3 regions of the Megasphaera vaginalis (ex Bordigoni et al. 2020) genome follow, and region 3 is predicted to be linked to each of the others. Evidence: riboswitches for the same ligand, from Rfam matches in the RefSeq annotation. Region 3 holds a riboswitch; each other region holds the start of a gene.
The links. Region 3 has a riboswitch for ZMP and ZTP ahead of C0977_RS05485 (formate--tetrahydrofolate ligase). Riboswitches for the same ligand answer to the same signal wherever they lie in the genome.

Region 1 (2,269 bases), on a different contig from region 3:
GTGGACGCGCGACTGCTGTCCGGCGCCGACGCCGATCGTCATGCCGTCTTTAACATAGCAAACCGAATTTGACTGCGTATATTTCAAGGTAATCAACGCCACGAGCAAATCACGCTGCGCGCTTTCGGGAATCTCTTTGTTGCGCGTCGGCCGAACGGCAAAAAGATCCTTTGTAATGACCGCGTTATTGCGGTCCTGCTCAAAGGTAACGCCGAAGACCTCTTTATGCTCCGGCACTGCAGGCACATAAGCGGCGTCGATCTTCAATACGCAATACGAGCCTTGCCGTTTTTCCTTCAAAATTTTCAACGCTTCTTCCGTATATCCCGGTGCGATAACGCCGTCTGAAACTTCCCGTTTCAGCAGCGTCGCCGTCGCGGCGTCGCACGTATCGGAAAGGGCGACGAAATCGCCGTACGAACTCATGCGATCAGCGCCACGGGCACAGGCATAGGCTCCGGCCAACGGCGACAGTTCCAAATCGTCAACGTAATATATCTTTTTCAAGGTATCGCTCATTTCAACAGCCACGGCAGCGCCTGCCGGACTGACATGCTTGAACGAGGCCGCAGCCGGCAGTCCTGTCGCTGCTTTCAGTTCTTTAACTAATTGGTAGCTGTTCAGCGCATCGAGCAAATTGATATAGCCGGGACGGCCGTTCATAACTTCAAGCGGCAAGTCGTCGCCGTTTTTCATATACACTCTCGCCGCCTTCTGATTGGGATTGCATCCGTATTTCAATTGCAGTTCTTTCATCGTCATTTCCTCCTGGGAATAAAAAAAAACACCGACACTCCCGGACTCATTTGCCCAGACGGTCGGCTTTTTATCGATCATGCTCCCTGTGGTCAGCCCACTTCCGTCAGTCACATGATTCCTTTTTCATTATACAAACTGGCTCGCAGCCTTGTCAACAGACGGATTTTACTCGACGACATCACGAACGGTAATCTTCAGAATGTCGACGGACATGCCTGTCGTATACTCGATGTCGTCCTGCAGCGAACAGCGGATCCGCTGCATCAGCGTCTTAATATGGACGCCGTACCGGACGGTAACGCCCAAAACGACGGCCAGTCCGTTGCTGCCCGGCACATAATTCTTCGCCACCTTGACGCGGTTTACCTTGACGATACCGTCGATCCCGGCCAAACAATGACGGATCAGAGCGAAAAAGACGTCATCAGAAAAGATGAGCTTACCGTAATAACTGAAGATCGGTCTGACAACGGACTGTTCGAAATCAGGTCCTTTTTTGCCGCTCCGGTTGTGGAGAAACGAACGGATCGGATCGAGGAGATAACCGTGAAAATGGGATTTCAATTCCATTGTCGGCACGGGAATGATATGTTTTCCCTCCGCTTTGCGGATGGCTCTGGCTTTGGCGATCTCGGCGGCGCAGGAAACCTCTTCAATCCGGATATACGCATCGACAGGCGGCAAATACAAGGCTTCGCGGATGCGCTGCACCATGTGCTTCGATGTCCCCAGGATCAACAGTTTTTCCGGCTTTACCCGGCTCAGCGCCTCGCGGACGGCTGCGGCGTGAGACGGCTCAAGAAAGATGGCGCAGCGAACGGCGCGCATGCGATTGGTCTCATCTTTTGCGGAACGGCCGGCAATAATGCGGTTCTGATAGATGAGAAGACCGTCGTCAATGATGCTGTCAATATGATTGTCATAAGCGACAACCAGCGCATGATGGCTTTTGCCGGTGCCGCTGGGGCCGATAAATCCGATAATTTTCATTTTCTCATCCTTTATAAGAAAGGAGCGGCTGCAACGGCGCCGCATCAAAGGAAAAAACGCCGAGACCGTCAGGGTAGCGGCCGATCGTGCCGTGGTAATCGGAACCGCCGCTGACCAGCCAATCCTTTTCCCGCGCAATGCCGAGAAATTCGTCATACCGGCCCCGATTCTTCGGATGATATACCTCTATGCCGTCGAAGGGATGCTGCAAGACCTGCGGCAAGGCCGCTTTAAGCAGAGACGGGTGCGCTAAAAAGGACAGACCGCCGGCACGATGAATGATTTCAATGCAGGCGTCGATATCGTAACGATCATAGGGAACGTAAGCCGGGCCGTTACGGGAAAGGATCCTTTCAAAGACCGCAGAAACTGACGAAAAATAGCCTTTTTCCACCAACATAGCCGCAATATGCGGTCTGCCGACAGTACCGCCGCGCCGCAGTATATCATTGACAACGGTAAGATCAAGCGCATAGCCGAGAGCCGTGCATTTCTCAACGATCTTTCTTGCCCGTACTGC
Region 2 (2,269 bases), on a different contig from region 3:
TGCCGTCGTTTATTTCCGTCACGTTAACGCCGGTTTCGACACGGATTCCCTGTCCGGTCAGGACTGCGAGAATGGCTTGCGCCATATCACTGTCTTCACGACCGAGAAATACGTCGGCGTCTTGCAGAATAGTCACTTCACTGCCGTATTCGGCAAACATGGAAGCAAATTCGAGACCGATATAACCGCCGCCGATGATCGTCAGCTTTTCAGGCAAGACGTCAAGATCCATGATGGTTTCACTGACATAGACGAAGGCGTTATCTTTTATGCCTTTGATCGGGGGAATAAAGGGGCCGGCGCCCGTATTGATGATGATCTTTTCCGCAGACAAGGTTACTGTCGAGCCGTCACTCTTTTTGACCGTTAGGCGGTTTGCGTCTGCAAAAGAAGCGATCCCGTCGATGACTTCGACGCCGGCGGCAATTAACTTGTCGTAATTTGCCTTACGCAAGGCGGCGGTCAAATTATTTTTGCGCTTTACAGCAGCGCGATAGTAAGCGGCTTTTTCGCTGAAATCGCCATGCGGTGCCGCAGCGGCGGCTACGGATAGGGTTTTTGACGGAATGCAACCGATATTGATGCAGGTACCGCCGTACATATGTGAGCTTTTTTCAATGAGGGCAACCTTTTCTCCTTTAGCTGCCAACTTTCCTGCCAATGTTTTGCCGGCTTTACCGAAGCCGATGATAAGTGTATTATACATCATGATTCGCTCCTTTTTATCAATAAATAATTATTATTTATTATATCTTATCATAAGAAAGGATTTTGAACAAGTATATGTTTATGTTGACAAAGTATATGTCACTGCCTATAATAAAAGGACAACAAAACCGATATGGAACTGACGGATAGTGGAATTAACCACATGAACCGTATCGCATAAAGTATGAGCCGACCGTCTGGGCAGAGATATGAATGTATACTTTGGCCGGAAAGGGTCGGTATTTTTTATATCTCTTTTTACGTTTTCGTACGAGAGAGGGGTATTGTATGAAGAGAAATCGGTGGCTTATCGCTTTATCCGCTATGGGACTTCACATTTGTATCGGCAGTGTATATGCGTGGAGTGTGCTGACCAAACCGATCATGCAGAGCATGGGATTTACGTTGAAAGAAACGACGTGGACATTTTCTCTGGCTATTTTGTTCTTGGGCCTTTCAGCCGGCTGTCTGGGCGCTTTCGTTCAGAAGATCGGGCCCCGCAAATCAGGACTTTTGGCGGCATTCTTTTTTTGCGGCGGTATGTTCGGCACGGCGTTGGCATTACATTTGCACAGTCTGCCGCTGCTTTACCTGGCCTATGGCGTTATCGGCGGTATCGGCCTCGGTACGGGGTATATAACGCCGGTGTCGACGTTGGTCAAATGGTTTCCGCATAATCGCGGTTTTGCCACGGGTCTGGCCATTATGGGCTTCGGGTTTGCCAGCATGATTGCCGGACCGGTGATGCAACTTCTTGTTGAATCTTTCGGGCTGGTGACGAATTTCGTTATTCTCGGCGGCGTTTATTTTATCGTCATGACGGCATCGTCCCTTTATCTGGCGCCGCCTGCAGCCGGTGATATCGTACCTCGGGATAAAGTGCTGGAAGAAAGCGGCAGGAAACGGCCTGTCTATGCGGCGGCACTACCGCAGTTCACCGTCAAAAAAGCGATGAAAACATGGCAGCTTTACACGATTTGGTTCCTCTTCTTCACCAACATTACCTGTGGTATTGCCCTGCTTGCCGTTGCGTCGCCAATGGCGCAGGAAGTCGTCCATATGACACCGCTGGCGGCAGCGTCCATGGTCGGGATCATCGGCTTCATGAACGGCGCCGGCCGCATTGCGTGGGCGACGGTTTCCGACTATATCGGGCGAGCCAATACGTATCTGTTGTTCTTTGCCTTGGAAGTGGCAGCCTTTTATAAGCTTTCAACCGTTACTAATTCCTTCAGTTTTCAGATCCTCGTACTCCTGATCATAACCTGTTATGGCGGCGGCTTTTCCTGTATGCCGGCCTATCTCAGCGATCTCTTCGGCACCTTGGAACTGAGCGCTATTCACGGCCGGGTCCTGACGGCTTGGGGCGCTGCCGGAGTTGCCGGTCCCCTGCTTCTTTCCTGGATCAGAGAAACGACCAACAGCTACGCCGTAACCTTGCAGTTCTTTTCCGGCTGCTTTGTCGTCGCTTTTTTAGTCATGGCTTATCTTAAATACAAGACACGTCACGGCATCATCGGTACGGAAACGGCATGGACGGAACAGGAAGTAAAGCATGCCT
Region 3 (2,269 bases):
GGTGACGGGATATGGTATAATAAAAAAGAAAGGAGAAAAGTGATGCAAACTATTCATTATGTAATGGCAGATCCCAGCGGGAACACGACTATTCTTGTCTTGGATCGAATCGATCGGGCTGATCATAGTGTTGTAGCCGCCAAGTTGCTCGCCTCCGAAGCACTTGAAGCGGAACAGGTTGCTTATCTGACCATGGATCCGGCAGACGGCACTGCTCTTCGCATTGATATGATGGGCGGCGAGTTTTGCGGTAACGCTTCGCGCAGTGCCGCCGCTTATGCCCTGTCCTTGACGAGAGAGGACAAGGGAATGTATCGTGTATCCTGTTCGGGTTGCACTGTGCCGTTAGGTGTTGCCGTTGAGCGTAAAGGGGATGTTTTTCAAGCCGTCATTGATATGCCTCTGCCGGAGTCGGTGGAAGCCGTGCTGATTCCCGTCAATGATTTACCGTACCGGTTTTTCAAGGTGACGTTGCCGGGAATCGTGCATTTCGTTTATTTCGTACAAACCGGCGATAACGTCGATAAGGAAATTTATTGGCAGGCGCTGCGCGAATATGTCTCTACTGACGCCTATGCGGCATACGGGCTAATCATTGTCGATACGCAGGCGCTGACCATGGTTCCTGCCGTCTATGTGGCGGAAACGGATACACGTTACTGGGAACGAAGTTGCGGCAGCGGATCGGCAGCGGCAGCGGCGGCGTTGGCCTGTGTCGGGAGACGGAATGTAGCTTGTACATTGCGCCAGCCGGGCGGCGCAATTGCGATTGCTGCCAAAGTCGATGACGGGGAATTGCAGTCGCTTCGTATCGGCGGAACAGTTGCGCTTTCAGCTGTACAAACGGTGCTTATTGAATAAGCGGACAGGGGCCTTGCAGGGACGGCTGATTGACAAAGACAGATGCCGTTTTGTATAATAAATGCATAGATCATGTGACTGACGGAAGTGGGTTGACCACAGGGAGCATGATCGATGCGAGCCGACCGTCTGGGCAGAGATTCCGGAATGTCGGTATTTTTTTTGCTACTATCGAGGAGCTGACGATGACGATGGAAAAAGTATTGAGTGATATTCAAATCGCGCAACGGACAACGTTGGAACCGATTACGAGCATTGCGGAAAAAGTGGGCTTGACGGCAGATGATTTGGAATTATACGGTAAATACAAGGCAAAGATATCCTTTGACGCGATTCGACGCCTGTCCAAAAACCGGGACGGTAAATTGGTCTTGGTAACGGCAATCAATCCGACACCGGCCGGTGAAGGAAAGTCGATGACGACGATCGGCCTGGCGCAGGCGCTGAATCGCATGGGACATAAGACGATCGTCGCCATGCGCGAGCCGTCTCTCGGCCCCGTTTTCGGGATTAAGGGCGGCGCCGCCGGCGGCGGCTATTCGCAAGTATTGCCGATGGAGGATATCAATCTCCACTTTACCGGCGATATGCATGCCATTACAGCGGCCAATAACCTGCTTGCAGCAGCTATTGATAATCACGTCCATCAGGGAAACTCCCTGCGCATTGATATCCGCCGGGTCGTCTGGAAACGCGTCATGGATATGAATGATCGCGCGCTGCGTAATGTTGTCGTCGCTATGGGGGGAACCGTTTGCGGCTTTCCCAGAGAAGACCACTTCATGATTACCGTCGCTTCGGAAATTATGGCCGTCCTTTGCCTGGCGGAAGATCTGATGGATCTGAAGCGGCGCATGGCGAATATTATCGTCGCCTACGATTTGGACGGGCAGCCTGTTCGGGCCGGCGATCTCGGTGTTGCCGGCGCCATGGCTATTTTGATGAAAGACGCCATCAAGCCCAATCTCGTGCAGACGACGGAAAATACACCGGCGCTGGTTCATGGCGGTCCTTTTGCCAATATTGCGCACGGCTGCAATTCCGTCGTAGCGACGAAACTGGCCATGAAGATGGGGGAAATCACGGTTACCGAAGCCGGTTTCGGCGCCGATCTGGGCGGCGAAAAATTTATGGACATTAAATGCCGGTTTGCCGGTATTAAACCGGATGCCGTCGTGCTCGTAGCAACAATTCGGGCTTTGAAAATGCATGGCGGTGTGAAAAAAAGCGATTTGCAAGTGGAAGATGTGGCCGCTCTGGAAAAAGGGTTTGCCAATCTGGCCAAGCATATTGAAAATATGCGCAAATTTGATGTTCCCGTTCTGGTCAGCATCAACCGCTTCTTGACCGATACGCCGGCGGAAATTGAAAAATTGACCGATCTTTGCCGCGCTTACGGCGTTGATGT

Region 1: it holds a riboswitch for ZMP and ZTP, as region 3 does, so the genes downstream of both, C0977_RS00775 (phosphoribosylaminoimidazolecarboxamide formyltransferase) here and C0977_RS05485 (formate--tetrahydrofolate ligase) in region 3, are expected to answer to the same signal.
Region 2: it holds a riboswitch for ZMP and ZTP, as region 3 does, so the genes downstream of both, C0977_RS06120 (OFA family MFS transporter) here and C0977_RS05485 (formate--tetrahydrofolate ligase) in region 3, are expected to answer to the same signal.

What each region holds. Positions count from the first base shown of each region.
Region 1 covers NZ_OEQB01000001.1:173,727-175,995, forward strand. The annotation lists gene C0977_RS00775 (phosphoribosylaminoimidazolecarboxamide formyltransferase) at 1-756, opposite strand, end outside; ZMP/ZTP riboswitch at 802-880, opposite strand; gene C0977_RS00780 (Asp23/Gls24 family envelope stress response protein) at 925-1,749, opposite strand; gene C0977_RS00785 (PHP domain-containing protein) at 1,754-2,269, opposite strand, start outside.
Region 2 covers NZ_OEQB01000004.1:64,076-66,344, reverse strand. The annotation lists gene C0977_RS06125 (FAD-dependent oxidoreductase) at 1-709, opposite strand, end outside; ZMP/ZTP riboswitch at 834-918, shown strand; gene C0977_RS06120 (OFA family MFS transporter) at 997-2,269, shown strand, end outside.
Region 3 covers NZ_OEQB01000003.1:255,794-258,062, reverse strand. The annotation lists gene C0977_RS05490 (hypothetical protein) at 43-861, shown strand; ZMP/ZTP riboswitch at 926-1,003, shown strand; gene C0977_RS05485 (formate--tetrahydrofolate ligase) at 1,053-2,269, shown strand, end outside.